3 regions of the Arthrobacter sp. FX8 genome follow, and region 3 is predicted to be linked to each of the others. Evidence: riboswitches for the same ligand, from Rfam matches in the RefSeq annotation. Region 3 holds a riboswitch; each other region holds the start of a gene.
The links. Region 3 has a riboswitch for cyclic di-AMP ahead of OUO20_RS21385 (hypothetical protein). Riboswitches for the same ligand answer to the same signal wherever they lie in the genome.

Region 1: it holds a riboswitch for cyclic di-AMP, as region 3 does, so the genes downstream of both, OUO20_RS00765 (C40 family peptidase) here and OUO20_RS21385 (hypothetical protein) in region 3, are expected to answer to the same signal.
Region 2: it holds a riboswitch for cyclic di-AMP, as region 3 does, so the genes downstream of both, OUO20_RS07735 (C40 family peptidase) here and OUO20_RS21385 (hypothetical protein) in region 3, are expected to answer to the same signal.

What each region holds. Positions count from the first base shown of each region.
Region 1 covers NZ_CP113505.1:173,968-183,548, reverse strand. Annotated here, with positions in the region: partial or broken gene OUO20_RS00800 (alpha-mannosidase) at 1-921, opposite strand, end outside; gene fdhD (formate dehydrogenase accessory sulfurtransferase FdhD) at 1,047-1,925, opposite strand; gene OUO20_RS00790 (molybdopterin molybdotransferase MoeA) at 1,976-3,484, opposite strand; gene OUO20_RS00785 (DUF6457 domain-containing protein) at 3,481-3,777, opposite strand; gene mobA (molybdenum cofactor guanylyltransferase) at 3,774-4,388, opposite strand; gene OUO20_RS00775 (HNH endonuclease) at 4,543-5,043, opposite strand; gene OUO20_RS00770 (NlpC/P60 family protein) at 5,312-6,079, opposite strand; gene OUO20_RS00765 (C40 family peptidase) at 6,243-6,920, opposite strand; cyclic di-AMP (ydaO/yuaA leader) riboswitch at 6,991-7,170, opposite strand; partial or broken gene OUO20_RS00760 (M23 family metallopeptidase) at 7,299-8,119, opposite strand; cyclic di-AMP (ydaO/yuaA leader) riboswitch at 8,132-8,344, opposite strand; gene OUO20_RS00755 (metal-dependent transcriptional regulator) at 8,483-9,184, opposite strand; gene serC (phosphoserine transaminase) at 9,477-9,581, shown strand, end outside.
Region 2 covers NZ_CP113505.1:1,699,485-1,709,065, reverse strand. Annotated here, with positions in the region: gene OUO20_RS07750 (mycothiol transferase) at 1-64, shown strand, start outside; gene OUO20_RS07745 (ribonuclease Z) at 57-1,004, shown strand; gene OUO20_RS07740 (protein adenylyltransferase SelO) at 988-2,451, shown strand; gene OUO20_RS07735 (C40 family peptidase) at 2,579-3,412, opposite strand; cyclic di-AMP (ydaO/yuaA leader) riboswitch at 3,416-3,586, opposite strand; gene OUO20_RS07730 (hypothetical protein) at 3,859-4,764, shown strand; gene OUO20_RS07725 (hypothetical protein) at 4,761-5,213, shown strand; gene OUO20_RS07720 (TraR/DksA family transcriptional regulator) at 5,235-5,594, shown strand; gene OUO20_RS07715 (DNA alkylation repair protein) at 5,591-6,121, shown strand; gene OUO20_RS07710 (DUF1810 domain-containing protein) at 6,147-6,593, shown strand; gene OUO20_RS07705 (glucose 1-dehydrogenase) at 6,630-7,523, opposite strand; gene OUO20_RS07700 (metallophosphoesterase family protein) at 7,680-8,186, opposite strand; gene OUO20_RS07695 (DUF1918 domain-containing protein) at 8,260-8,451, shown strand; gene OUO20_RS07690 (NUDIX domain-containing protein) at 8,546-9,061, shown strand.
Region 3 covers NZ_CP113505.1:4,532,586-4,542,166, forward strand. Annotated here, with positions in the region: gene OUO20_RS21360 (glycosyltransferase family 4 protein) at 1-618, shown strand, start outside; gene tadA (tRNA adenosine(34) deaminase TadA) at 615-1,121, opposite strand; gene OUO20_RS21795 (hypothetical protein) at 1,177-1,632, shown strand; gene OUO20_RS21800 (phosphatase PAP2 family protein) at 1,641-1,979, shown strand; partial or broken gene upp (uracil phosphoribosyltransferase) at 1,992-2,626, shown strand; gene OUO20_RS21380 (VOC family protein) at 2,688-3,113, shown strand; gene OUO20_RS21385 (hypothetical protein) at 3,199-3,906, opposite strand; cyclic di-AMP (ydaO/yuaA leader) riboswitch at 3,912-4,072, opposite strand; gene OUO20_RS21390 (glycosyltransferase family 39 protein) at 4,280-8,488, opposite strand; gene OUO20_RS21395 (bifunctional glycosyltransferase family 2/GtrA family protein) at 8,485-9,581, opposite strand, start outside.

The sequences.
Region 1 (9,581 bases), 190 kb from region 3:
CCAGCTGCTGCGCGGACGAACAGGAGAAGACGAAAGTCGGGTCTTCATCCATGAGTGCCACCACGTTGGAGAACGTCCGGGCGCATTTGCGGATGGTTTCACGGACCGGCCAGAGCCAGGCCGAGTCGATGTGGGCATGGCCCGTGGCAACCAGTTGATGCGCGGATGCGTAGGCGGGGCGGGCAAGGACTTCGGCGAGCTCCTGCCGTCCTGCCGGCGCGGTCCCGGCAACATCGTCAGGGTCCATCACGTCCATCATGCGTTCGAAGGCCCGGAGGATCTCATGGCGGCGGGGAAGCTCCAGGGGAGTTGTTCCATGAGGCCGGCCAGCGTCCACACGTCCTGCTGGAGTTCCCACACGCACTGGTTGAGTTCAGCGATGGCGATGTTGCCCAGCCGGTACTGGGGTGCTCCCCCGGCGGTCGCCTTGTCTCCCAGCGGGGTGGCGGCAAAGGTCCAGCCTTGCGCCATGTCCGGGTTCGCGGCCGCCTCCACGTAGAAGTCCACGGCCATGCCGCCGCCCAGCAGCTTCAGGGGAATGTACTGGTTGCGGGGTGAGATGGCCTTGATGATGGTCCCGTCAGGCCGCCAGGCGATGCCCTCGCACTGAAACCCGGGCGCTTCGGTGGTGAACCCAAGATCCACCACCACCTCCACGGTGGTTTCCGGGCCGCCGCCCCAGGATTCCGGCACCTCCCCTTGCAGCCGGAGCCAGGTGGTCCCCCACGGCCGGCCCCAGGCGGCGCCGTGCTCCTGCGGCTGGAACTCCTGCCGCATCGCTTCGAGCGCGGGGACCGGTTCACCGGGGGCCTCCCAACTGCTCAGGGCAAGCGGGACCGTCCGGCTGTAGACGGCAGGGGCGATGCGCTCGCGCACAAACCTGGCCAAGCGGACTTCCGTGATCCTGCGGTCGTCATGCAAAATAAGTCCTCTTTAGGCTCGGGGCTGGATCATCGCGTCCATTCGATGGACAAATCTACCCTCCGGCAGCATTGCAACCAACCCCCTTGCCCGGGCAGCCACGTCCCAGCCGTGCATTGGCCCTCCTAGACACTGGGCACGGCTGGTGCAGGGCGCAGGATCCGCGAGTCCCCGGCGTAGACGTTAAAACTGGTGTGCCGGCTGAAACCCGCCAGCGTCAAGCCGTTCGCCTCGGCCAGTTCCACGGCAAGACTGGAAGGGGCACTCACGGCAGCCAGGACGGGAATGCCCGCAAGGGATGCTTTCTGGACCAGCTCGAAGGACGCCCTGCCAGATACCTGGAGGACGGTTCTGGTAAGAGGCAGGAGGCCCTCGCGCAGTGCCCAGCCCACCACCTTGTCTACGGCATTGTGGCGTCCCACGTCCTCGCGCAGGCACAGGAGCTGCGGCTCGCCGTCGTCATCGATCCTGAACAGGCCTGCCGCGTGAACGCCGCCGGTGTCCTCGAAGACACGCTGGGACTTCCGCAGCATCCCCGGCAGGGCGGCCAGGACTTCCGCGTCCACAGTCAACGGGTCCGTCCGGGGGCTGAAGTGGGAGGACTTTTGGACAGCTTCGATGGAGTCCGTTCCACAGATGCCGCAGGAGCTGGACGTGTAGACGTTGCGGCCGGTGTCGGGAAGTGGCACATCCGGCCGCAGCTGGGCCTCCACCACGTTGAATGTCTGGACACCGTTCTCGTCCTCGCCGGCACAGAATCGCAGCGAAACCAGCTGTTCGGGGGCCCATATGACCCCCTCGGACACCAGGAATCCAGCCACCAGGTCAAAGTCGTCCCCCGGGGTTCGCATGGTGACCGAATAGGAAAGCTTTCCCAGCCGGATCTCCAGCGGTTCCTCGACGGCGAGGACGTCTTCGCGGTGGCGGACCGGGTACTCCAGGGCTCCCGGCGAACCGTCCAGGACATACTTGTGCACCTTGCGGCGCTGGATTACGCGTCCCATGTTCCACCCTGCTTGTCCATTACTCCATCATGGCACCAACAGGGGCCGCCTCAGCCCAGGAGGGCGCTCCAGTCCACGGGTCCGCTGGGTGCCGGCTTACCCTTGGGCTGGCCTGTCCGTGCGGCACTTCTTGGCTTGGCTTTGGCCGGGCCGTCCTGGGTAGGAGGTATTGGCGGCCCCCATGGCAGGGCGAACGCGGGCACCGGCTCGCCGAGCTGCACGCCGTGCGGTGGCACTACCAGCACACCGTCCGCGGCGGCGAGCCCGCGCATCATCCCTGGCCCCGTATGCTGCGCCGGGGACGCCATGCCGTACAGCAGCCGGAACGGCATCAGCCGGGTACGCCCGGGGTCCGGCTCGATCATGGTCCCGCACGGCACCTCCTCCACCGCCGGCATGGGACGGTGCCCCAGTGCGGCCAGCAGCGGGGCCCCCACAGTGGAAAGGGCCATCATGGCCGCGAGCGGGTTGCCGGGAAGCCCCAAAACGAAGCGTCCGTCGGGCAGTTCGGCGAGCACGGCGGGGTGGCCGGGCCGCATGGCCACGCCATCGATGATGAGCCGGCCGCCGAGTTCGGCCACTGCCCTGCGGAGGTGGTCCGTTCCCGAGCGCCCGGTGCCACCGGTAGTAATGACGACGTCGGCCGGCAGGTCCGGCGCGTCCGGCACGTCCGGCAGTACGTCTTCGAGCGCCGAAAGCCATTCGTCATAGGAGTCGCCGATTCGCTGCTGCCCGCCGGGTATGCCGCCCAGCATGGCGACGACGTCCGGCAGCTGCGGGCCGAAGGTGTCGCGGACCTGGCCCGGGGCCGGCGTGCCGCGTTCCACCACTTCGGACCCTGTCAGGACCAGGCGCACCACGGGCTTTCCCTGGACCTGCACATCGTCGTAGCCTGCCAGCGCGGCAAGTGCCAGGTGGGCGGGATTGAGCTCCACCCCCGCCTTGACCAGGATGTCCCCTTCCAGAGCTTCCTCCCCGGCTTTCCTGATGTGCTCTCCCGCGCGGGGCTCGCCCGGGCGGGCCTTGCCTCCGGTCATCAGGAGTGGGAGTCCTTCATCGTCCTGGCCAAGGACTGCGCTCTCGGTGCGAAGAACTGCCTTGCCGCCTGCAGGAATCAGGCCGCCGGTGGCGATGGGGCTGGCCTGGTGCGGTGCCAGCCGGGTGCCGGGTTCCACCGGGATCCAGGGGCCGCTTCCGTTGACTACCCAGCCGTCCATGGCCGAGGACGCATAGTGGGGCATGTCCTGGAGGGCCACAATGTCCTGGTCCAGTTTGCGGTCCAACGCGATACGCAGTGCCACTGGTCCGGGAGGAATGGGGGTTGCGGCGTCGAACGCCGCCTGCCGGGCCTCTTCCCACGTGTGGGCGGCATGGTGCTGGCCCGCATGCCCTGCTTCCGCCGTCCCGGCTTGGACTGCGCCGGAGTCAGTGGTTCCGGGTTCAGTGGGTCCGGGTTCAGTGGGTCCGGGTTCAGTGGGTCCGGGTCCAGCTATGCCGGCTGGCCCTTCCGCTTCGCTGCCAGGTGGCGCTTCCGGATCGCTTTGGGGTTCCGCGGTCATTCGCCGGGAGTCCCGGCGGCAGCCTCGGCCTCGTAGTCCTTTGCCAGTGTGCGGGCAACGGCCAGGGCCGCATCCATTGATTCAGCGTCCATCTCCCTGCCGGGAGCCGCAGCCAGGCCCGCAGCGAACCCGGCGATGAAAGTGGTGAGCGGAGCGGCTGGCCGGACCACAGCATGGGCGGCGACGCCCGCAAGCGCCAGCACCGCGTTGACGTCCACCTGGACGTCCTCAAGCTTGTACGCTTGGAGAAGTGCCCTGCACCACTCTTCCAGTGTTTCGTCCTGGCTCTTCACGAATTGCCTCCCACGTTTGCTCCGCCCGTCTGCCGGTCCTGGCGTTCGCTCTGGTTCCCGGCGGCAATCCCCAGCGCGGCAGCGTCATCCCAGGTATCCACATCGGAGGTGGACCCGGCAGGGACTGTGACAAGCTGCACGTCCAGATTAGCAAGGAGCGACCTGACAGAGCCGTTGACCAGCGCCCCGCGGGCAGCGAGGTCCCTGCACGCCTTTGTTAACTCAGGCGTGCGGTAAAAACCCACCAGTGGCTGTGGGCGGTTGCCTTCGGCAGCCATGACATTTGCCGGGTCCGCCGCCGTGGACATCTGCAAAGCTTCCTGAAGCGCTGCCACCGCTTGGGATGCCAGCGGCATGTCGCAGGCCAGTACCAGGAGGTAGGGCGCATCCTCGCCGATGTCCGCCAGCGCATCCAGCCCGGCCGCTATGGCTGCCGCCGGGCCCGCGAAGTGCGGCTGCTCCCTGCAGCTCAGCAGGTTGGGAGGCCAGATTGGCAGGGAAGCCATCTCGCCCACAACTGCCACATGCCGGGCCCCCGCGGCGGCAGCGACAGCGCGTTCGAGGAGGGATTGGCCTTGGAAGACGAGCGACTGCTTGGGTACGCCGCCCAGCCGCGATGACCTCCCCCGGCCAGGATCACGGCATCAAAAGCAAGCCCGTTCACTTCCACTCCCCCAGCCTAGCGACCGGCAGCGTAGGGGCCGCACTGCGGGTCAGAACGTCCGGCGCACCGGAGCATCACGGCAACTCAGGCAGCGCGGGGTGTCAGGCAGCGCGTTCCGGAAGCAGGAAGGGGTCCCAGGCCGGCGTGGGCTTCTCCAGTTCCTTGATCTGCCAGATGGTTCCGTGCGGCGGTTCGGGCACGAACCGCAGGGTCCATCCCATCTCGGCTGGAGTGTGGTCGCCCTTGACGTTGTTGCAGCGCAGGCAGGCGGCCACCAGGTTCTCCCACGAATCGGCACCGCCCCGGGACTTGGGGTGAACATGGTCAATGGTGTGCGCCGCTTTCCCGCAGTAGGCGCATTTATGCCCGTCGCGCCGGAGTACGCCCCTGCGGCTGACGGCCGTGGAGTGGTTGTACCGGGGCCGGATGTAGCGGTTGAGGAGGATCACGGACGGGCGGCCCAGAATGTCAGTAGGGCCCACCACGGGGTCGTCACCTTCGGCAACCACACTTGCCTTGCCCGTGAGCACAAGCACCAGCGCCCGGCGGAAAGTAATAACCGCCAGCGGTTCATATCCAGCATTCAGAACGAGAGTGCGCATGCACTTACCTCTTCACGGCCGCACCCGTCAGGGGCACGAGGGCCGGCTGCCCTCGGCATGTCCGGGCTATGGATCGACATCACAAGAGTAAACAAAGAAGTGCAGAATCGGGTAATCGCCACTCTGGAGCAGGACAACGGCTGGACACCGCGGGAGGGTCGGCCGCGGGCGGCGCGGGCCGATTAAGCGCGAAGGACCCCCGCCGGGATGGCGGGGGTCCTTGGGGGCATTGCCAGGCCTGCGGCCGTTCAGGCCTGCCTTGGGATGCTTAGTTGACGCGGATGAACACGGGGCCGGAACCCACGTTTGCGCTGAAGACCACAGTCTGGTTTCCGTTGTAGCCGCCGTGGACTGCCATGCCGTTTCCGGCGTAGACAGCAATGTGGGCCATGCCCGCGCCGCCGTCAGCGTAGTAGATCAGGTCGCCCGGCTGCGCTTCGGCTGCACTCACGGTGCGGCCCAGGGACAGGTAGCCGGCGGGCCAGTCATGGAAGTGGATGCCGACGGCGGCCAGGGAGTTGGTGACCAGCATGGTGCAGTCCTGCATAACGCCGAGCTGGGCGTAGGCGGCCGAGAGGATTGCAGCGCCCTTGCCGCTGGCGGAAGCCTGGGCAGCGGAAGCGGCCGGAGCAGCAGCGGTGGCAACCTTGGCGGTGACCTTGGGAGCCGCAACGGGCTCGGCGGCAGGAGCAGCTTCCTGCACCTCGACCTGGGGCTCAGGCTCGGCGACGGGAGCCGGCGTGGTGGTGACAGCGGGCTTCTCGTAGCTGATGGCGATGGTGGAAGCCGCGGAAATCGGGGCGTCGATTGCGGATTCAACTTCCAGTGCGGACGCCGGAGCGGAATCACGCTTGACGTTGGCGTCGGCAGCGTTGGCCGCGATGCCGCTGGTCAGGACCAGGCCGGAAGCGGCAGCGATAACCGCAGCCTGGCGGCCCATGCCGCTTGCGTTGTCGCTGACGGCCTTTGCAATAACAGCGATCGAGTTGGTTTTGGTGACCTCGGCGCGATGCCGTGCGGTGGCACGAGTCGTCATCAGTTCTCTCTTTCGTTTTTCCCTCAAACCGCTTGTAGGCAGGCGAAGGTTGTTGGACGCGCCGGCATCTTGGGGGTACGTCGGCGCGTCCCGAACGGGGATGTGGTTTCTAGCGAAAAAGCCTTGGGCAAAGAAATAGCCCTTGGAGCGTTAAGCCCAAGAACTAGTTGCCGTAGTGGTAGTACGAGGAGGTGCCAGTGGCTGCAGGCGAGTGGAGCAGCGTGCCCTGGGAGGGGTTGAGTGCGCTGATCATCATGCCGTTGCCGACGTAGATGCCGACGTGCGCGCCACCGTTCTGGACAACCAGGTCACCCGGCTGCGGGGTGGAGGTGGGAGTCATGATGCTCCACGCATTGGTGCGGGGGATGCTGATTCCGGCCTGGGCGTAAACCCACTGCACGAACCCGGAGCAGTCCCAGCCGGTGACCGGGCTGGTGCCGCCCCACACGTAGGAGTGGCCGATGCCGGTGTAGGCGATGGCAGCGATGCCCGAGGTTGCCGCAGCGGATACGGTCTCCGCCGTCTTGGCGGCCGGAGACGCCTCCTGGCCTGCAGTGGTGGCGCGGTTCGCCGAGGCCGTGGACTGGGTACGCACCGCTTCCACCTTCGGAGCAGCGGTGGTCTTGACGACCGGACGCTCGAAGGACACCGTGGCCGTGGGTGCGGCCGTGACAGCGAGGGCTGCCTGGGACGAGCCGGACTCGGTGGAGGCAGAGACACCGGCCGTGGTGTCAGCTGCCGTGGCGGGCAGGCCCATGCTCAGGATGAGGCCGGAAGCCGCTGCCACAACGGCAGCCTGGCGGCCTACGGTCCCGGCATTTGCACTGACGGCCTTGGACATGGCGTCCAGGGGGTTGGTGCGAACCGTTTGCGCACGGTGGCGCGCAGAATGATGGCGTGAAGACACGAAGGTAGCCTCTCCCAATGCCTGCGAGGTGAGCTGTCGGATTCGGATGGGAGTCACCCGGCCACGCTGCTTCCTGGGAAGCTTGTGACTTAACCCCAAGGCCTTCTGAACATGAAGGCCAAAATTGGTTCCCCCGCCCCTGCCAGACGATGAAATGCGAACGGACCTTGAGCGGTGGCAGAGTTAGGCAATCCACTCAAGAGCGTCAACTTCGGAAAAGTTGACGCGAATTAGACGGTACAGCAGTTTTGCTTCAATGTCACATTCAGGTCACGGCGCGTCGCGGACATGTGAGAGCGGGCAACCATTTGGTTACAGCCAGCCCATGGGATCGACAACTTCGCCATTGACCTGCACCTCGAAGTGGAGGTGGCAGCCGGTGGATGCGCCCGTGGTACCGCTCAGTGCCACCACGTCCCCGCGGGAGACGGTCTGGCCCACCTTGACGTTGAAGGACGAGAGATGGTTGTAGGTGGTCTCCAGCCCGTTGCCGTGGTCAATGACCACGCGGTTTCCGCCACCGAACTGGTGCCAGCCGGCAAAGGTCACGGTACCTGTCGCGGCGGCCAGGACCGAAGTCCCGCACTGCGCCACGAAGTCCTGGCCCCGGTGGAAGTCTCCGGAGCCTCCGGTGATCGGACTGACCCGGTAGCCGAAGGGGGAAGCGGTGGTGAGGGAGGCGAGGGGTGCAGCCAGGGTGCCGGCCGAAGCGGCACGCGTGACAGAGCCGGCGGACTGGGCGCTCAGGAGTTGCTTCAGCTTCCCGTCCGGGTCGGCCTGGGTCACCACGGCCGACCGGCTGAAGTCGATCTGTGCTCCGACATCGGCCGAGATCTGGGGCTGGGGGCTGACGGCGGACGCGGCCATGGGGGCACTGCCGGCGGCATCCGTGGCCATGACGGGACTCGTGGCGGGCACCGTGACCGTCAGCACCAGGCCTGTGGCGGCAAGGGCAATGCCGGCTTTTTGGCCAATACCGCTGGCGGCGGCAAACTCCGTCATCTGCCGGAAGGGACCCCGGCGGCGGCGCGCGTCACGATGCAGGTCGCGGGGGCGCTCCGCTGCGACAACTTCGGCAACCCGGGGTGCCGAAGGGGGCCGGCCGCGCGGCGGCGGCCCCGGGAGGTCTGCATGGTCAAGAAGGGTTCCTCTCTGGAAGAAGCCTGCGGAGTTAGCTGTCGGATTCGGGTCAGAGAGATCAAAGACCCGGTCCGCCTTAGGCAAGCTTCTGCACAGGGGGTATTCCCGGAAGAATCCTTCACTGGAGAGGGCTTGCTGCTGACGGACTTCACCCCAAGGCAGTCCCCCGCTGCCGCTTGTGGTTCCCCCGCCTCTGCCAGTAACGACTCGTGCACCTGACCCGCTGGCAGAGCTCGGCTCCGGATCAGGTAACGCTTATGTATCAACGCTTGGTTCCACTATAGGGGCTTAAGACCCTAGGTAACAATTCCGTTACCTTTGCGTGGTTGCCCCTCTGCGGGGTATGGGCGCCCCGATCAGGGCTGGCTGATGGCCACAAAGACGTGGGCGGCAACCTCGGGCGGCAGCTCCAATGCGCCTTCGATTCCAGGGACCCGCACGGAGATGTATTCGCCCACGCGTTCCAGCGCCACGGCGGCACCCGGCCGGATACCGCCCTCGTCCAGCTGCGCCAGCAGTTCCGGTTCCACCTGGATCGGCTCCGCCAGGCGGCTGATGGTCACTCCGGAGGCGGGCCCGTAATTCTTCATCGCTTCCACCAGGCTGATGGCGCCGTCGGCAAAGCCGGGCCCCGCCTGGCCGCCCAGCGCCGCAAGGCCAGGGATGGGGTTGCCGTACGGCGACTCGGTGGGGTGGTCCAGCATCTCGTAGATGCGGCGCTCAACGCGCTCGCTCATGACATGTTCCCAGCGGCAGGCTTCGTCGTGGACGTAGGCCCAGTCCAGGCCAATGACGTCTGCCAGCAGGCGTTCGGCCAGCCGGTGCTTCCGCATGACCTCCGTGGCGCGCTTGCGGCCCGTGTCCGTGAGTTCCAGGTGCCGGTCGCCGGATACGACCACCAGCCCGTCCCGCTCCATGCGGCCGATGGTCTGGGAAACGGTGGGACCGGAGTGGCGCAGACGCTCGGCGATACGGGCCCGAAGGGCAACGATGTTTTCTTCCTCAAGCTCCAGAATGGTCCTGAGGTACATCTCCGTAGTGTCGATCAGATCCGTCATCCAGCTCAGCTCCTCGAGCGCAGTACCTTGCGTTGTCCCACCGTATCGCCTCTTCGCGCAAAGTAGTCCGGGGAAAGCTTAGCCTATTTTGACTTTGTCCGAATAGCCGCGCCCCGAGGGGCTGCGCGGGGACGGCACGTCTCACTGTCCGGACTATGACGGGCCTGGCTCCCGCCCCCGGCGGCGGTTCAGGCAGAATGGGAATGGCCCGCAGCGCAGCCACCGGCGCTGCCGGCCACCGACCGCCCGCCCTTCCGGACCAAACTTTTGTCCCCGCCGAATTGGAGCACCTGTGAGCGACACCAGCATCACGATCCCCGCCGACCTCCTGCCCCAGGACGGGCGGTTCGGAGCCGGCCCGTCAAAGGTCCGGCAGGAGCAGATCGACGCGCTGGCA
Region 2 (9,581 bases), 1.7 Mb from region 3:
GCACGGCGGCCAGGCCGCCTACGCCAAAGGGTTGCTTGCAGCGTCAGATTCCAACGGTGCGTGAACTCGTAGTGCTGGGCACTGCGTCCCAGGTTCCCACGCGGACCCGCAACCACAACGGCTACTTCCTGCGCTGGGACGGCGAAGGGCTGCTTTTCGATCCCGGCGAGGGTACCCAGCGCCAGATGATCCATGCGGGAGTGGCGGCGGGCGCCATCACCAGGATCTGCCTTACGCACGTGCACGGGGACCATTGCTTCGGCCTTCCCGGGGTGCTCTCCCGGATGGTTTTGGACGGCGTGGCGCACCCGGTCCACCTGCATTATCCGGCGTCCGGTGACCAGGTGGTCAGGGCCCTGGTGGGTCTCAGCCCGCCCGGGCTTGACGTGAGGCTCCATCCACATGGCGGCGCCGGTGCCGTGGCGGACAGGCTTGAGGTCCGGCCCCTCAATCACCGCATCGAGACATACGGCTACCTGCTCACCGAGCCAGATGGCCGCACGTTCCTGCCGGAGAGGCTGCGGGCGGCGGGCATCGAAGGGCCCGACGTGGGCCTGCTGCAGCGCGAAGGGGTCCTCGGAGCGGCCAGGCTGGAAGAGGTCAGTATTCCCAGGCCGGGCCAGCGCTTCGCTTTCATCATGGATACCGCACCGTGCCACGGTGCCGAAGAACTGGCAGCAGGCACGGACCTGCTGGTGGCCGAGTCCACGTTCAGTGACGACGACGTCGGCCTGGCCCGGCAATACCTGCACCTGACCGCCGGGCAGGCAGGGGAACTTGCGGCGTCCGGGAAGTCCCGGATGCTGGTGCTCACCCACTTCTCCGCACGCTATGGCGACGGCGTCCCGCACCTCGCGGAGCAGGCACGGGCGCAGGCTCCGGGAACCACGGTCATTGCCGCTGAGGACCTGCAGCACATTGCCGTTCCCCGCCGCCGGCAACCGGCACGGGAAGCAGCGGGCGGAACTACGGCGATAGGGTTAAGCCATGACGGCAGCAGCTGAATCCACGGTCACTTTTGACGGCCGTTTCGCCCGGGAACTGTCGGAACTCGCCGTTCCCTGGCAGGCCGAGGAAGCCCCCAGCCCCGAGCTCCTGGTCCTGAACGACAGGCTCGCACGCGACCTGGGCCTGGACCCAGGGTACCTTCGCAGTCCCGAAGGGGTGCGGCTCCTGGTGGGCAACCACGTTCCGGCGGGCGCCACCCCGGTGGCGCAGGCCTACGCGGGCCACCAGTTCGGCGGCTACTCTCCGCTGCTTGGCGACGGACGCGCCCTGCTGCTTGGTGAGGTCACGGACAAAGGCGGCCGCCTCCTGGACCTCCATCTCAAAGGCTCGGGGCGCACGCCGTTTGCCCGCGCCGGGGACGGACGTGCCGTCGTCGGGCCCATGCTCCGTGAGTACGTGGTCAGTGAAGCCATGCACGCCCTGCACATTCCCACCACCCGCTCGCTCGCGGTCGTGGCAACTGGCCGGCAGGTCAGGCGTGACGGCGTGCTGCCGGGTGCGGTCCTGGCGCGCGTTGCCGGCAGCCACCTGCGCGTCGGCAGCTTACAGTACGCGCGGGCCACGGAAAACTTCGAGCTCCTGAAGCGGCTGGCGGATTTCGCCATCGGCAGGCATTACCCGCACGCTGCCGGCGCCCCAAACCCCTACCTGGAGTTGTTCGCCTCGGTGGTCTCCGCCCAGGCGGACCTGGTGGCCCGGTGGATGCTGGTGGGGTTCGTGCACGGGGTCATGAATACGGACAATATGACCATCTCAGGGGAAACCATCGACTACGGCCCGTGCGCGTTCATGGATGCGTTCAATCCGGCCGCTGTCTACAGTTCCATCGACGTCAGCGGACGCTACGCCTACGCCAACCAGCCGGTGCTGGCCGAATGGAACCTTGCACGGCTGGCGGAGGCAATGCTGCCGCTGATCGACGGGGACCAGGAAAAGGCGGTTGCCCCCGCGGTGGAGGTACTTGGCGGATTCCGCGGACAGTACAGCCAGGCGTGGTCCGGCGGCATGAAGGCCAAGCTGGGCCTGTCGGGAGATGCCGACAGCGACGCCGCCTCCGCCCTGGTGGACGGTGCCATTGCCATCCTGAAGGACGGGCCAGTGGACTACACCTTGTTCTTCCGGAACCTGGGCAAGGCCGCGCGGGGGGACCTCCGTCCCGTGCGCGGCATGGTCCGGGACCTTGCAGCGTTCGACGCCTGGGCGGAGCGGTGGCAGGCCCTGGGGCCCGACGCGGAACTGATGGACAGCGTGAACCCTGCCTATGTTCCGCGGAACCACCTCGTGGAAGAGGCGCTGTCCGCCGCCACTGACGGAAACCTGGCTCCCCTGCAGCAGTTGCTCGAGGCCGTCGGCAGCCCCTTCGCCGAGCGGCCGGGCCTGGAACGCTACGCCGAAGGTGCCCCTGAGGATTTCGGCACCTACATGACCTTCTGCGGGACGTGACTGCCTCAGCGGTACGGTGCGGAAATGACAGGAGGGCGGCAGCCGGGAATACCCGGCTGCCGCCCTCCTGTCTAAGAACAGCTTTTCTGTTTAATACCAGCCTGCTGCTGCCAAAGCGTTGCGAAGGCTAGGCTACGCGGACTGCGGAGTAGCCGCCGAGCCAGCTGATGGAGTGGACCTCGGTGCTGTAGCCGTTGACGCCGCCGCTCACAACCTGGCCGTTGCCGGCGTACACGCCCACGTGGCCGGAGGTGATGATCAGGTCGCCGGGGGCGGGAGCGCCGACGACGGTTCCGTACTGGAAGAACTGCGTCGGGGCCAGGTCGCCGACGGACTTGCCGACGGAGCGCAGGGCCTTCTCAACCATTGCGGTGCAGTCCTGGTTCACGCCGACCTGGCTGTAAGCGGATGCCAGGATGGCAGCGCCGGTCCCGGTGCCGGTGGACGCCGCCGGGGCGGCTGAGGCGTAGGACATGTTCATGCCGGTGTTTGCCGGTGCGGTTGCGGCTGCCGTCTGGACGGGAGCTGCTGCCGGCGCCGGGGCTGCGGTGTGGCCAGCGCCGGGGATCTGGATCTGGTCACCGGGGTAGATGATGGAGGACAGTCCCAGTCCGTTGGCGGCCAGGACGTCGTTGAGGCTGACGCCATGGGCGGCCGCGATGGCCCCGATGGTGTCGCCGGACACCACCGTGTGGACGGTTCCTGCTGCTGCGGCGGGTGCTGCTGCCGGGGCAGGTGCGGAGTATGCCTGGACGCTGGTGTTCTCAGTGGTGTCCGGGCCGGTGACACCTGCATGGGCCGGGGCTCCGACGCCAAAGGCAATACCGGACGCTGCAGCAACGGCAAGCGCCGGACGGCCCAGCGAACGGGCCTGGGACTTGGCGGTTACGGCGAGGCCCTCGAGCACAATGGAGCGGGCCGGAGTCGCGCGGTGACGGGCAGTGGTGGAAATTTTTGACACAGTTGATCGCCTCTCCCATGCCTGCGGGGTGAGCTGTCGGGTTCGGGCTGGAGATACCCGGCCGGTAGCTGGCTCCGCGGGCGGAGGCGCTAACGACTTAACCCCAAGGCCACATGTGGCCGTAGAAACTTGGTTCCCCCGTCCCTGCCAAACGGAAAGCGGTTGAATCCCATGATCAGCGGCAGGGCTCGGCATGCTGACGGGAATGTCCCGTCTGAGAGGGACACCAAACGACCATAACCCGCGCTGCCCCCGATTGTCACATTTGGATAACATACGAGGCTCCCCTCTCAATTGCGCAAACGTCTTGATGTACTTCGCATTTCGGGCGGTGACCTCGACCAATGCAGGCAGGGTCTTTATCGCTGGAAACGGTAACAATGTGGCCACGGACGCGCCCTCGGGGGCCGCGCCGGACGGTAAGCTTCGGGACTATGCCCCTGTTCGTGACCAGCCGAGGGATCCCGCTCCTCGGTGGCGTGCTGGCCATCGCCCTGGCCGCCGCCACCGTGCTGCCGGCCGCAGCGGAGGAGCCGCCGCCCGGCGGATATCCCTCCTGGTCGGATGTGCAGCAGGCGCAGTCGTCCGAAGCGGCAAAAGCTGCAGAAATTGCCACCATCGACGCGCTCTTGACCGGCCTGCAGGCGCAGTCGGAGGCAGCCGGGGACGCAGCCGTACGGTCGGCCGCCGAATACGCTGCCGCGGATGCAGAGCTCCAGTCGGCCACATCACGCCTGGAAACCCTGTCCGCACGGGCCGCCCGCGCAAACGACGAAGTGGCCCGGTACCGGAAGGACCTCGGGGCCCTGGCCGTGCAGTCGTACAAGACAGGCGGGACCAACGCCGGGTTCTTCGTGGCGCTGGACGCCCTGGGGACCAACAGCGTCCAGGGCCTCAACCTCGTCAAGCTCGTGGGGGACAAGACGGCCGCGTTGGTGGTCAAGGCGGCGGCGGCCGGAAAGGTATCCGCTGCCCTGGTGGAACAGGAAAAGGTTGCCAGGAGCGAACGGGAGCGCCTGTCCGGGGAGGCAAAGGCAAAAGCCGGGGCAGCCAGTTCCGCCAGGGACGCACTGGCACGGCAGGTGGCCGAGGAGCAGCGGCACGGCGGCGAGCTAACGGCCCAGCTTGCCGCCCTGAAAGGGACGACGGCGGCGCTTGAGGGGAGTACCGCCAAGGCCAGGCTGCGCTGGCTGCCTACGAGGCGGCCCAGGCGGCCAAGCGCGCCGCAGCGGAGGAGCAGGCCCGCCGCCAGGCCGAAGCGGCCGCCAGGGCCGCCGCGGCGGCCGCCCAGCAGCCCGGGCCGCCCGCACCAGCCGCCCCAGCCGCCGTGGGCGGCAATCCTGTCCCGGTGAATCCAGCCCCTGCCACTCCTGTCCCGGCCAACCCTCCGCCGGCCAACCCTGTCCCTTCCGTTCCGGAGGCGCCGCCAGCCGAGCCGGCCCTGCCCAGCCCGCCCGCCGTCGTCGTGCCTTCCATTCCCGGCGGAGCGGTCAACGATCCGGCAGGGGCGAAAAGCTACGCGTCCGGACGCCTTGCCGCTTTCGGCTGGGGCCAGGACCAGTTCCTGTGCCTGGCCCAGTTGTGGACCAAGGAATCCAACTGGCTGACCACCGCCACCAACGCGTGGTCCGGGGCCTACGGAATTGCCCAGGCACTGCCGCCCGGCAAGTATGCCAGCGCCGGGAGCGACTGGCTGACCAGCTACCGGACGCAGATCGAATGGGGCCTGGGCTACATCCGTGACCGCTACGGGTCGCCCTGCGGGGCATGGAACCATTCCGTATCCCTGAACTGGTACTGACTGACGCGCTAGGCTTTCCCCATGCCAGATTTCGAACGGTTCCGTGCACTGCTCGAAGAGGAGCGGACGCGGCGGATGGCGCTGCTGCCGGCGCTGCGGGCGGACATCGACGCTGCGAATTCGGCCCGCCAGGACTCCAACGTCGACGACGAACACGATCCGGAGGGCGCCACGATCGCCTTCGAGCTGTCACAGGCATCGGCGCTGCTGAAACAAAGCTCGGCGGGGCTGGACCAGATTGAAGCTGCCCTGGCCCGGCTGGCCGCGGGGACCTATGGCATCTGTGCGGTGTGCGGGGAACCCATCGCCGAGGGCAGGCTGGAAGCCCGGCCCTGGACCCCGTTCTGCATCCACCACGCCTCCGCGGGGCGCGCGCGGTGACCGGCACAGCGGACGTGGTGTCCGCTGCGGCGGAATTTGTTGACCGTACCCTCCAGAATGAGGGCGCCTGGTACCGCGCGGACGACGTCGCGCACCGCCTGGGCGGTGTGCTGGCCTCGTATGGTTCCTCCGTGGGCGCCGTCCGTGGAACCGTGCGCGACGCCCTGCGCAAATTCAAGGACCTGGACCACGACGCAACCGTGATGCTGGCCTCTGCCCTCTGGGGACAGCCGGGGCCCGGCTCCCGCCCGGTTTTCGAGCGCCGCCTTGCCGCCGTGGTGCTGCTGCAGTCACGGGTGCGGCTCCTGCAGCATTCGGACCTGACCCGGCTGGAAGGCTTCCTCCGCTCCGCCCACACAGCGGATCTGACCGCGCCCCTGCTCTCCGATGTCCTGATGCCGCTGCTGGCAGGGCTGGGGGAGCGTGAACGGCAGCGGGCCCGCGGTGTGGTGGAACGGTGGAGCGGGGACCCGGACGCCCATCTTCAGGCGGCGGCCGCTGCCCTCATGAAGGAACTGACTTTCTAAAAGCGGACGAATGAAGGAGATCCACATGAATGAGCCGTTTGATCTTGGGCGATTTGTTGCCGCCCAAAACACCGGCGGAACCTATGACCAGGCGTTGGGGGAGCTGCAGGTCGGCCGGAAGTCCGGGCACTGGATGTGGTTCATCTTCCCGCAAATTGCCGGGCTGGGGCAGAGCGCCATGTCACGTAAATACGCCATCTCTTCACTGGCTGAAGCCCGGGCCTACCTGGACCACGAAGTCCTGGGCCCGCGGCTTCTCGAGTGTGCCACGGTCCTGGCCAACCATGCCGACCAGCCGGCCGAGGACATCTTCGGTGGCATCGACGCCAGGAAACTCCGATCCTCCATGACACTGTTCCTCCGGGCAGCACCCGGAGAAACAGTGTTCAAGACTGTCCTGGCCCAGTTCTTCAACGGCGAGCCGGACCCTGCCACCGACGAGCTCCTGGCGGCGCAGGACGCAGCCGGCTGACCACACGGACCGGGGCAGCCGGAGCGCGGCTGGCTGCTAGGGCGTGGGGCTGCCGCCGTTGACGTTCAGCGTTTCGCCCACGACGTAGCTGGACTCCGGCGACGCCAGGAAGACGTAGGCGGGGGCCAGTTCGGCGGGCTGGCCGGCGCGGCCCAGGGGCGTGGACTGGCCGAACTCCGGCAGCTGCTCCTTGGGCTGGCCGCTGCTGACCTGCAGGGGCGTCCAGATGGGGCCGGGGGCCACAGCGTTCACCCGGATGCCCTTGGGCGCGAGCTGCTGGGCCAGGCCCTTGGTGAAGTTGTTGATGCCCGCCTTGGTGGTGGCATAGTCCACCAGGGTGGGGGACGGGTTGTAGGCCTGGATGGACGTGGTGTTGATGATGGTCGAACCCGCAGGCATATGCGGCACGGCGGCCTTGGTCACCCAGAACATCGCATAGACATTGGTCTTCAGGGTGTAGTCGAACTGCTCGTCGGAAATGTCCTGCAGGTCCTCTTGGGCCACCTGTTTCCCGGCATTGTTGACCAGGATATCCACCCCGCCCAGGACCGCCACCGCCGTTTCCACCAGGTCGCGGCATGCCGCCGAATCCTTGAGGTCAGCGGGCACCTTGACGGCCTTGCGGCCGGCCGCTTCAATGATCCCGGCGATGCGCGAGGCGTCCGCTTCTTCCTGCGGCAGGTAGGACAGCACGACGTCGGCGCCTTCCCTTGCAAAGGCGATCGCCGTCGCGGCCCCGATGCCGGAGTCCGCGCCGGTGACGATGGCCCGGCGGCCTTCCAGCCGGCCGGTGCCGCGGTAGGTCTCCTCGCCCAGGTCGGCCTTGGGTTCGAGTTCTGCATCCAGCCCCGGCTCGGGCTGGTGCTGCCTGGGCGGGGAGATTTTTTCGTAGGCCGTCACGGGATTGCGGAAGGTGTACTGGTCAGTCATGGTGGTCCTCCTGGTCGTGCGGACACGGGCTGGTTCGTCGCCCCGGGTACTGAAGCAGCCCGCGATTTGCGCCGTTACAGGAAAGCAAAAAGCTAAGCATGCTTACGGTTCCTAGCCTAGGCAGAGAGGCGGCCTCATGCCAAGCGGCATGGCGGGTCAGTCGCGCTGGACCGTGACCAGCCGGACCTCGGCCAACTGACCGCCGTCGACCGTGGCCTCCATGAACGTGCACGCCGGCTGGCGGCGGCGGTCCGTAGGCGACCCGGGGTTCAGCAGCCGCAGGCCGTTCGGCGACACCGTGTCCCACGGGATGTGGCTGTGGCCGAACACCAGGACATCGGCGTCGGGAAAGAGCGCATCGCACCGCACTTCGCGGCCCTTGGCCGGCCCCGTCTCATGGACCACCGCAAAGCGGACTCCGTCCAGGTTGGCAGTTGCCGTTTCGGGCAGGCGCCGGCGCAATTCGGGCCCATCGTTATTGCCAAAAACACCCAGCAGCCGGTTGCTCCGGCGTTCGAATTCGTCCAGCAGGGCTGCCTCCACCCAGTCGCCCGCGTGGAATACGGCATCGGCATTTTCGACGGCGGACCACACCTGTTCCGGCAGGTCCCTGGCGCGTTTGGGTATGTGGGTATCGGCGAGCAGGATGAGGTTCAACGGCATACCGGAATCCTGCCATGGTGCCCTGTTCCCACGCGGCCACGAGTCGTAATCTGGGGGCTGGGAGGTGATTGCCATGGAGGCAGCCCAAGGCGACCGTATTGTCGTGCACGGCAGGACCGTGGGGTCCTCGGACCGGCATGGGGTGATTCTTGAAGTCCGTGGCGAGGGCGGCAGCCCACCATATGTGGTCCGCTTTGACGACGGGCATGAAACCGTCATGTATCCCGGCGGTGATTTCGCCGTCGACCACGGAAACAAGACCTGACGGGGCCGGCGGGATTCCGCCCGCCCCCGACCCGCCCCACCGCCTGGCCCGCCTGTGCTTCACCTGCGGGTGCTTCACCTGTCAGACTGGAGCGATGGATCTCTTTCCGTCCGCCAGCACGTCCTCCACTGCGCCGCCGCGCACCGGCCCGCGCGACCCGGGCGACGCATGGGTGGAGGGGGAACGCGGCCGGTACTGGGGCAGGTTCGGCGCGGCCGGCGTCCTGGCCTACGACCCCGGCAAAGGTGTGCTGCTGCAGCACCGCGCCGTCTGGAGCCACAACGGTGGAACTTGGGGCCTGCCCGGCGGGGCACTGCACCAGGGCGAGGAACCGGTCGACGGTGCCCTCCGCGAAGCCTACGAGGAAGCTGCCGTCCCGCCGGAGAGCGTGGAAGTGCTGTTCACCTCCGTGCTGGACCACGGCTACTGGTCCTACACCACCGTGGTGGTGCTGGTGCGGGAATCCTTCGAGCCCGTCATCAGCGATCCCGAAAGCATCGCACTGCTCTGGATTCCCACAGCCGAGGTGGACGCACTGGAGCTGCACCCCGGATTCGCGGCGTCGTGGCCGGACCTGCTGGCGCGGCTGGACACCCAGGATCCCTGCTAAGCCTTTCCTGGACTGCCCACCCTGGAAGTTGGACTGACGGACCGGGCTGCCCTGCGGGCGTGTGTAGGTATCCCTGGCGCGAAATTAGGTACCCGGTACTGGTGCTGCCCGCATGTGCAGGCCGTTATGCTCCAAGCTACGGCGAAGTCGGGGCTGCTTGATCTCTGGGCAGGTAAACCGGACAACCACCGTATTAGCCCTGACGTGTCCCATTTTTGGGGCCATCTCCGGTTGGCTGAATCTACATCCCAGCCACGAAGCAAGGTTGGTGAGCCAGTTGTCCATTCCTCTCCTGTCACCGGGTGCCACGTCACAGCCAGGCTTACTGCCGGGCCGGACTCCTGCGGGGGTCCAGATCCCTGCCACTACACAGCGACATCAATATCCTGCATTCTTCGGCATGGTGGCGCATGCGGCGCGGGAGCGCGTCCTCCCGGTACCCGGGCAGCGTGAGGACCAAGATGCCGCGCTCCGCCGCCGGTAGTGCCTTCGCCCGGCTTCGGGGCAGCCGGGCCCAGGA
Region 3 (9,581 bases):
TCCAGGCCGCCACACGTGGCGGTCATCGCCGCGCTGCTGCCCAACAAGGACCAGCTGCTGTCCGTGCATGCCCTGGCCCGGATCCAGGACCTTGAGTGGACTGCGTCGTTCGTGGGCTCCGAGCAGGCGGACCCGGACTACGCACGGGAGGTCCGGGCTGCCATTACTGCCCACGGGCTCCAGCGGCGGGTGCAGCTCACCGGCGAGCTCATTGGCGAAGCCCTGGAGGCCGAATGGGCGCGGACGGACCTGACCCTGCTGGTGTCGCGGCTGGAGGCTTTCGGCATGGCCGTCACCGAATCCCTGGCCCACGGCATTCCTGTTCTGGTCCGTGCCGGGACCGGGGCGGTGGAGGCGCTTGGCATGGGCGGGCTGGGAACGGCCGACGGCGAACCCCGCCTTCCGGGGGCAGTGCTTACCCTTCCAGACGGCGGACAGGAGAGTCCCGGCCGCCTGGCCAATGCCCTGCGGGGTTGGCTGGTGGATGGAAAGACCCGGGAAAAATGGCGTTCAGCTGCGCTTGATGCGCGGACCAGGCTGCCGGGATGGAGCGAAACAGCGCAGGACGTGCTGGCCCTCCTGGAGGGACCCGGCGGACACGGGGAGCGGCAGGGCTAGAGGCTGCTCCGGTGGGCGGCGAAAAATTCGCGCAGCAGTAAAGCGCACTCTTCCCCGCGGACCCCGGGATACACCTCAACCCAGTGGTTCAGCCGGCGCTCGCGGAGGATATCGAATACCGATCCCGCAGCGCCGGCCTTCTCATCCCAGGCCCCGAACACAACCCGGGGAATCCTCGCCAGGACGATTGCGCCCGCACACATGGCGCAGGGTTCCAGGGTGACCACCAGTGTGCAGTCGGACAAGCGCCACCCGTCGCCCTGGCCGCCGCCGAGCCGTGCCCGTTCCTGCAGCCGTCCGGCCGCCTCCCTGATGGCCACCACCTCGGCGTGGGCTGTGGGGTCGCCCAGCTCCTCCCGCTGGTTGCGTCCCGAACCCAGAACGTCGCCGTCGGGCCCTATCACTACGGCGCCGATGGGCACGTCCTCCGTGTCGAGCGCACGGCGGGCCTCCGCCAGGGCAAGGCCCATCCAGGCCTCGTGTTTCTTTTCGGGCAAGGGCATGGCTCAATGATAGTTTCGGGGTTAGTCAGGTTACTTGCCGATGCCGGGAGGCACCATGGACACTCTTCGGGACCGATTGGGTATTTGGTTCAAACCGTATGCGGCGTTGATCCTCACCATCCTTGTGGGCGGTGTGGTCATCGTGTCCCTGGCGCTGCTTGGGGCAGAGGTCTACGACGATGTGGTGGACTCCGCTGGCCTGGCCAACCTGGACAAGCCTGCCCTTGCCTTTGCCGAAGGCCTCCGCAGCCCCGGCCTTGACTCCTTTGTCACCGGTTTCACCAACATCGGCGGCGGCATCGGGATGCCTATCCTGGCCAGCATCCTCACCGCGTGGTTGACCTTCCTGAGCCGGAACTGGCGTCCGCTGGTCCTGATCGGCGGTGCAGCGGCAGCGTCCGTCACCGCCACCACGTTCGGCAAGAAGCTGGTGGGCCGTACCCGGCCCGACCATGCGGACGCCGTCCCCCTTACGAGGATTCGCCATCCTTCCCCAGCGGACACACCCTGAACACCACCGTGGTGATCAGTCTGGTGATCTACCTCATCTGCCTTCAGTTCCACACCATGCGGGTCCGGGTTACCGCCATCACCGCCGGCTCGATCTTCATCATCGCCATGGGCCTGAGCCGGGTCTTCCTGGGCCACCACTGGCTCACGGACGTTATGGCCGGCTGGATCCTGGGCCTGGCCTGGGTGGCAATCGTTATCCTGGCCCACCGGCTGTTCCACCTGGTCCGAAGGCGCGAGCACGCAGGGGCAGCGCCGTCGTTCGACCGTCCCATCGTCCGGGACGTGGTGGCCGACGAACTGCACGACGGCGAACACTCCGGACGCGGTAAGGGCAGCGCCGAGTGATAGTTTTGGGGGATGCGCACTCTCGTTGTTGACCACCCCTGGTCGCCCACAAGCTCACTGTCCTGAGGGACAAGAACACGCCGTCGCCGGTCTTCCGCCAGCTGACGGAAGAGCTGGTGACCCTGCTGGCCTACGAAGCCACTCGGGAGGTCCGCACCGAGCCCGTCACCATCGAGACGCCCGTCAGCACCACCGTCGGCACCGCCTTCACCAAGCCCACCCCGCTGGTGGTTCCCATCCTGCGCGCCGGCCTGGGAATGCTGGAAGGCATGACCAAGCTGGTTCCCACCGCTGAAGTGGGTTTCCTGGGCATGGCCCGGGACGAGGAGACACTGGACATCATCACCTACGCGGAGCGCCTGCCGGAGGACCTCACCGGCCGCCAGGTTTTCGTCCTGGACCCCATGCTGGCCACGGGCGGAACCCTGCGCGAAGCCATCAAGTTCCTGTTCAAGCGCGGCGCTTCCGACGTCACCTGCATCTGCCTGCTGGCCGCCCCCGAGGGCCTGGCGCGGCTGGAGGAGGAACTGTCAGGGGCCAACGTGCACATCGTCCTGGCCTCCATCGACGAGAAGCTCAACGAGAAGTCCTACATTGTCCCCGGGCTGGGCGACGCCGGCGACCGCCTCTACGGCATCGCCGGGTAGCACTTCGGCCCTGTTTGAACGGGCTCTTTCCCAACGGGTGTCCCGCCGCTAGCCTGTGCGGATGGACTGGAAACTCGAGCTTGTCTTTGTCCCCGTATCCGACGTTGACCGTGCCAAGGACTTCTACGTCAACAAAGTGGGCTTTAACGCCGACTACGACGAGCGGCCGTCGGACTCCATCCGCTTTGTGCAGTTGACGCCGCCGGGCTCGGCCTGCTCCATCTGCATCGGCGAAGGACTCGTTGACGCCCCGCCCGGCACGGGCTCCAACCTGCAGATGGTGGTCGACGACATCAATGCGGCGCATGACCAGCTCAAGTGCAACGGCGTGGATGTCAGCGATGTGGATGTCCAGGACTGGGGCCACTTTGTGTACTTCGCCGATCCGGACGGAAACAAGTGGGCTGTCCAGTACATCCCGTGGCGGAACGCCGGGCAGGGCGCTGGCGGGAACACCGGACAGGACGCCGGACCGGGCGCTGGTTAACCAAAGCGGCGGGCCGCATCATGATGATGCAGCCCGCCGCTTTGGTGCAGTTCCCCCGGCATCGCTGCCGCCGGGGGAGGAGTGCCTAGTACCAGTTGTGGGCCAGGTGGAAGTTCAGGGCACCACAGGGCGACTGGTAGCTCTTCTTGATGTAGTCCAGGCCCCAGTTGATCTGCGTGCGGTAGTTGGTGAGGTAGTCCGCGCCGGCGCTTGCCATCTTCTCAGCGGGCAGGGACTGGACGATGCCGTATGCCCCGCTGCTGGAATTGGTGGCCGTGGTGGTCCAGTCGGACTCCTTGGTCCACAGCGTCTGCAGGCACTGCATCTGGTCCGGTCCCCAGCCAAACGCCCCCAGCTGGCTGGCGGCGTACGCCTGGGCGCCTGCAGGATCGTTAACCGCGACGGCGCGAGCCGGCTCAGGTGCGGGGGCGGGCTCAGGCGCCGGGGCAGGCGCTGCGGGTGCTGCCGGTGCCGCTGCGGGGGCCGGTTCCGCTGCCTGCGGTGCCACGCTGATGGCAGCGGGCGCGGGGCTTGCTGCCGGGTTGGAGCGGATCTCGCTCTTCTCGATGCTCATTTGAGCGTCGGACGCCGACGTGGAAGGGTTGGACGCGGTGGATGACACCGGAGTCATGCTGCTGGTGGTCTGTCCTGCCGCGCCTACCCCCACCAGCACCGCGCACGATGCTGCAAGGACGGCGGCGCGCTGGCCCAGGGTGGTCTTCTTGGCCTGCTGCGCGGCCCTGTGTTTAGCCTTGGCCTGCAGCAGGCGTGCTTCTGCCGTGTTTTTGGACATGATTGATCGCCTCTCACACCTGCGGAGTTAGCTGTCGGGTTCGGATGAGGGCATCCGGCCATACGGAAAGATCACGTACTGGCTTAACCCCAAGGGCATTCAATGCCCGGGACGGTGGGTCCCCCGCCTCTGCCGTAGCTCAATCGGAATCCGGGGAAGCGGCAGAGCTTGGCGTCGACCCGGGATATGCGGCCCGAACGGGGGCCGCACCCAATCGACGCTACAGGAAGTGCACGCGAAAGTCACATTTAGGTAACGGAAGTCACGATCCTCAGCGCGTTGATTTGCCGGATTCCCCGTTCGTTACCTCGGTCCCACTGGGGTATGGCCGCTCCATTTCATGAGCGCAGCGCGCAGACCGTTACAGTTTCCGTTACCCAGCCAACAGGTAGACGGTGGTGCCGCCAATGCTCTGCGCCGTGAAGTTGTTCGCCACCCACTGGGCGATCTGGGCGGCAGCGTCCGAACCGGTACTGGCCCGCATGGTTCCGCTTGTGATGAAGTAGTGGATCTTTCCCTGGGACACCAGATCCTGGAACTCCGCCAGGGTAGGGGCGGGATCTGTGCCGTTGAACCCACCCACCGCCATGACCGGCAGTTCCGTTGCCAACTGGTAACCGGCAGCGTTGTTCGAACCCACCACTGCCGCTGCCCAGGTGTAGCCCGAGGCGCCATTCCTGAGTGCTGCCACGAGTTCCGCGGACGGCGTGGGGGCGCCCAAGAGGCCTCCCAAGGCCCCGCCTCCGCGACCACCGGCAGCAGCGGTTCCGCCGGGAAGTGTTCCTCCGGGCGCGCCCTGCTGGCGGGCCGTGTTTCCCTGGGTTGCTGGCTGCCTGGTGCTGCCTGTCCCGGTCCCGCCAAGGCCGGTCCGGCCAGGGCCCGTCCCGCCAGGGCCGAAGCCCGACGACGGCCCGGCGCTGACGATCGCCCCGCTGTGCGTTGTCGACGCCGTGGAAAGGGAGTACGCCAGCGGCCCGGTGAGCGACGCCGCAATGGCGAGCGCCGCCGTCGTCCGCTGCACGGCACGCCAGTGCAGGAACCTGCCGAACGCCACGCCCGCTGCGGCCGCCAAGCCTCCGGAAAGGACCAGCCAACGCAGCCACGCGCCGTAGGCGGAGGTGGTGCCCAGCAGCTGGAAGGCCATCAGGGCGGCCGCGGCCACCGCTGCGGCCAGCAGGAGTGCGGCGGGTGGCTGCTGCCGGTGCTGCCACAGGAGGACCGTGCCCAGCCCCGCAAGCCCGGCGATCCCCGGCGCCAGCGCCACGGCGTAGTAAGGGTGGATGATGCCGGCCATGAAGCTGAAGACCAGGCCCGTCACCAGCACCCACGAGCCCCAGATGATGACGGCGGCGCGGACCGCATCCGTCCGCGGGGCCCGCCGGCCCAACCACAGCAGGCCCGCCGCAAGGATCAGGGCGGACGGCAGCAGCCACGCGATCTGGCCGCCGAACTCGCTGTTGAACATCCGGAGCAGCCCGGGATCTCCCCAGCCGTTGCCGCCGCCCACACTGCCGGTCTCGTCGCCCGTCAGCCGGCCCAGCCCGTTGTAACCCAGCGTGAGCTCCAGGATGGAGTTGGTTTGCGATCCGCCGATGTAGGGACGCAGGCCGGCCGGTGTCAGCTCCACCGCCAGGAGCCACCACCCGGCGGAGGCCACCATGGCCGCTCCCGCCGCGGCCAGCCGGAGCAGGCGCCGCGGGAGCCTGTGCGGGCCTGCCAGCGCGTAGGCGATGGCGAATCCCGGAACCACCAGCAGGACCTGCAGCTGCTTGGCCAGGAAGCCGAAGCCCAGGAACACTCCGGCCAGCAGGAGCCAGCGCAACCGGTCCTCCTGGACTGCACGGAGGACCGCGTAGGCGGCTGCCGTCATGAGCAGCACCAGCAGGGCGTCCGGGTTGTTGAAGCGGAACATCAGCGTGGCAACGGGGGTGAGGGCCAGGACGGCTGCGGCGATCAGTCCTGCGCGGTGCGCCAGCCGTGGATCGGCCGTGGCAGGCGCCGCGGCCCGCCGTACGGCCAGGTAGAGCAGCCAGGCGGTGCCGACGCCCATCAGCGCCTGGGGGACCAGGATGCTCCAGGAACTGAGGCCGAAGATCCGGACGGACAACCCCATGACCCACAACGACGCCGGCGGCTTGTCCACCGTGATGGCGTTGGCGGCGTCGGAGGAGCCGAAAAACCAGGCCGCCCAGTCCTGCGATCCGGCCTGGGCCGCGCCGGAATAGAACGCGTTGGCCCAGCCGGATGCTCCAAGGTTCCACAAGTACAGCACGGCGGCCCCGGCCAGCACCGCTGCCAGTTCCAGCCGCCGCCGGAGCGCCCGCGGGTCCGGCCGGTAGCAGGCCGGGACAGGATGATGCGCGGCGGCAGGAGCGCCGGCAGGGTGTCCGGTGTGGACCGACGCAGTGTGGACGGACGCTGGGTAGTGGCTGGCCATGGAGTCCTTGGTGAGTTGGTACACGGTGGAGTTGCCTACGGTCTGGGCCTGGAAGTTGGCCTGGACCCAGGCGGCCACCTCTGAATTGCCGCGGCCACCCATGCCGCCGCCTCCCATGCCACCGCCTTGGATGAAGTAGCCGATCTCGCCCTTGGCCACCATGTCCTGGAACTGGGCGAGCGTGGGGTAGGGGTCCCCGCCGTTCCAACCGCCCAGGGCAATGACGTTGGTGTTCGTGGCGAGTTCCAGGCTGGCTGCCTGGCTGGCGCCGGAGACGATCGCGGACCACTTCGTGGTGGTGGCCTTCAGGAGTGCCGCCACCGCCGCATCTGCGGATCCTTCGCCCGGGCCCCCGGCGCCGCCGGCGCCCCCGGTACCGCCGGGGCCGGCTGCGCCGTCGAGGCCGCCGAAGGGATCGAGTCCACCCGCGCCGTTGGCAGCGTCAGTGGCGGCCTCCCTGCCGTCAGCCCGTGCGCCGCCGAATCCAGCGGCACGGTTGCCGAAGCCACCCGCGGACGAACCCGCCGGGCCCGACGTCGGAATGGAACCGGAGTGGGCGGAAGCAGCGGTGGCGAGGGTCCACCCCGCTGTCCCAAGACCGCCGGCCAGGAGGGATACGACGACGACGGCGGCCGCACCGGCCCGGCGGAACCGTCCGGAGGCGCCCAGTTTCGAGGTGCCCGGTTTTGAGGTGCCCAGTGCGTCGAGGCGGAGGAGGATTGCGGCGGCGGCGAGGACGCCGAGCACGATGATGGCGACCCGCAGCCAGGGGAGCCACGACGTGTCGCGGCCCAGCAGGACTGCCGACCACACAGAGGTGCCGAGGACGGTCACGGCGAGGACGATCCGGGCCGGCCAGTAGCTGCGGCCACGCCAGAGCTCCACTGCGCCTATGCCCACCAGCGCTGCGATCGCCGGCGCCAGTGCCACGGAGTAGTAGGGGTGGACAATGCCGCTCATGAAGCTGAAGACACCTCCGGTGACCACGAGCCAGCCGCCCCACAGGATCAGGGCCGCGCGGCCCGGGGAGGTGCGTACTTCCCGGCGCGTGAACCAGAGGCCTGCCACCAGCAGGACCAGGGCGGCGGGCAGAAGCCACGAGACCTCACCGCCAAAGCTGGTCCCGAACATCCGCAGCAGCCCGGCCGCCCCGCCGAATCCGGCGTTGCCGCCGCCGAAGCCGCCTCCGGGACCGCCGGCAGCAGCACCCCCGGCCCCGCCGGGCATGCCCTCGCCGGAACCGGTGAGACGGGCCAGTCCGTTGTAGCCGAACGTCAGTTCAAGGAAGCTGTTGGTGCTGGACCCTGCCATGTACGGCCGCTCGGAGGCCGGTGTCAGCTGGAACAGGGCGATGTAGCTGCCGGCAACCACGACGATTCCGCCCAGCGCGCCAAGCAGGTGCACCAGCCGGCGCCTCACCGGCGTGGGTGCGGCCCACAGATAGGCCAGTCCCAGCGCGGGAACAATCAGGAAGCCCTGCAGCATCTTGGTCAGGAATGCCAGGCCAACCACGGCGCCGGCGGCCACCAGCCACTTCCAACCCGCCCTCTCAATGGCGCGGGTGGTGAAGTAGGCAGCAAGCACCAGGCACAGGGTGAGCATGGCGTCCGGGTTGTTGAACTTGAACATGAGCGCAGCCACCGGCGTCAGCGCCAGGGCAGCGCCGGCCAGCAGGCCTGCGGCAGGTCCCGAGACGCGTTTGACGGCCAAGTAGAGGAACCCGACGGCGGCCACCCCCATGAGTGCTTCCGGCACCAGCATGCTCAGTGGTGAAAAACCGAAGATGCGCCCTGCGAGGGCGGGGATCCAGAGTGCTGCCGGCGGCTTGTCCACCGTGATGGCGTTGCCTGCGTCCAGCGAGCCGAAAAGGAACGCCGTCCAGTCCTTGGTGCCGGCCTGGATGGCGGCTGCATAGAAGGAGTTTCCGTAGCCGGTTGCTGCCAGGTTCCACAGATACAGGACCGCCGTGGCTGCCAGGAGCCCCACGGCGGAAGGCCTCACCCAGCGGGGCTGCGCACCGAAGGCGTAGCGGGTCCAGCGGGGTGCGGTATCGGCCGCCCCGGGGGAGGAGGCAGCGTGGCCGGATGGCGACGGCTGCCGGCCGGCGGGTGAGCCGGCGTCCGCCGGCGAAATGGTGGAGGTCATGATGCTGCCGTTTCTGTCGAAGTGGGGGCGTCTTTGGTGGTCCGGTTGCCGTGGTTGCCGCGGAACACCCAGAGCCGGAACAGCAGGAACCGGACCGCCGTGGCTGCCAGGTTCGCCGCCACAACGGTGAGGACTTCCACCCACCGGTCAGGCGTCGTCGTCCGGTGTACAAAGGCGAGTGCTCCGGAGGTGAGCAGCAGGCCGATGCCGAACACGATCAGCCCTTCGAAGTGGTGCCGGACCGGGTTGCCGCCCTGGATGCCGAACGTGAAGCGCCTGTTGGCGCCAGTGTTGGCCACGGCGGTGATCAGCAGTGCAAGGAAGTTGGCCAACTGCGGGTCCATGAATCCCCGGCAGAACACGAAGATCAGGAGGTACGCCAGGGTTGAGGCGGCGCCAATCGCGGCGAACCGGACCAGCTGGCCGAAAAGGCTGCTGCCGCGTGTCTGCTCACCGGACCGCGAGGACGCCGGGATCGGACCCCGTGCCAGGGCTGCGCGCAGTTCCGGGACCGGGATGCGACCGTAGACCAAGTCGCGGGTGAGCCGGGCCATTCCCCTCACGTCGGCCAGTGCTGTGCGTACCACGTCCACGCTGGAATCGGGATCGTCGATCCAGTCAACGGGGACCTCATGGACACGCAGGCCGCAGCGTTCGGCGAGGACCAAAAGCTCGGTGTCGAAGAACCAGGAGTTGTCCACGGTGTAGGGCAGGATCTGCTGGGCGACGTCGGCGCGGATGGCTTTGAACCCGCACTGCGCGTCGCTGAACCGCGCGCCCATGAACGAGTGCAGCATCATGTTGTAGCTGCGTGAGATGAACTCCCGCTTGGGCCCGCGGACGACGCGGGAGTTGCGGGTCAGCCGGGTGCCGATGGCGAGGTCCGAATGCCCGGAAATCAGGGGCGCCAGCAGCGGCGGCAGGGCGGCGAGGTCGGTGGAAAGGTCCACGTCCATGTAGGCCAGCACCGGTGACGGGGAGGCCAGCCACACTTTGCGCAGGGCGTTGCCGCGGCCCTTCTCATCCAGGTGGACCGCCACGAGCTCAGGGAACTCCCGGGCCAGCCGCTCGGCGATCTTCAGGGTTCCATCCG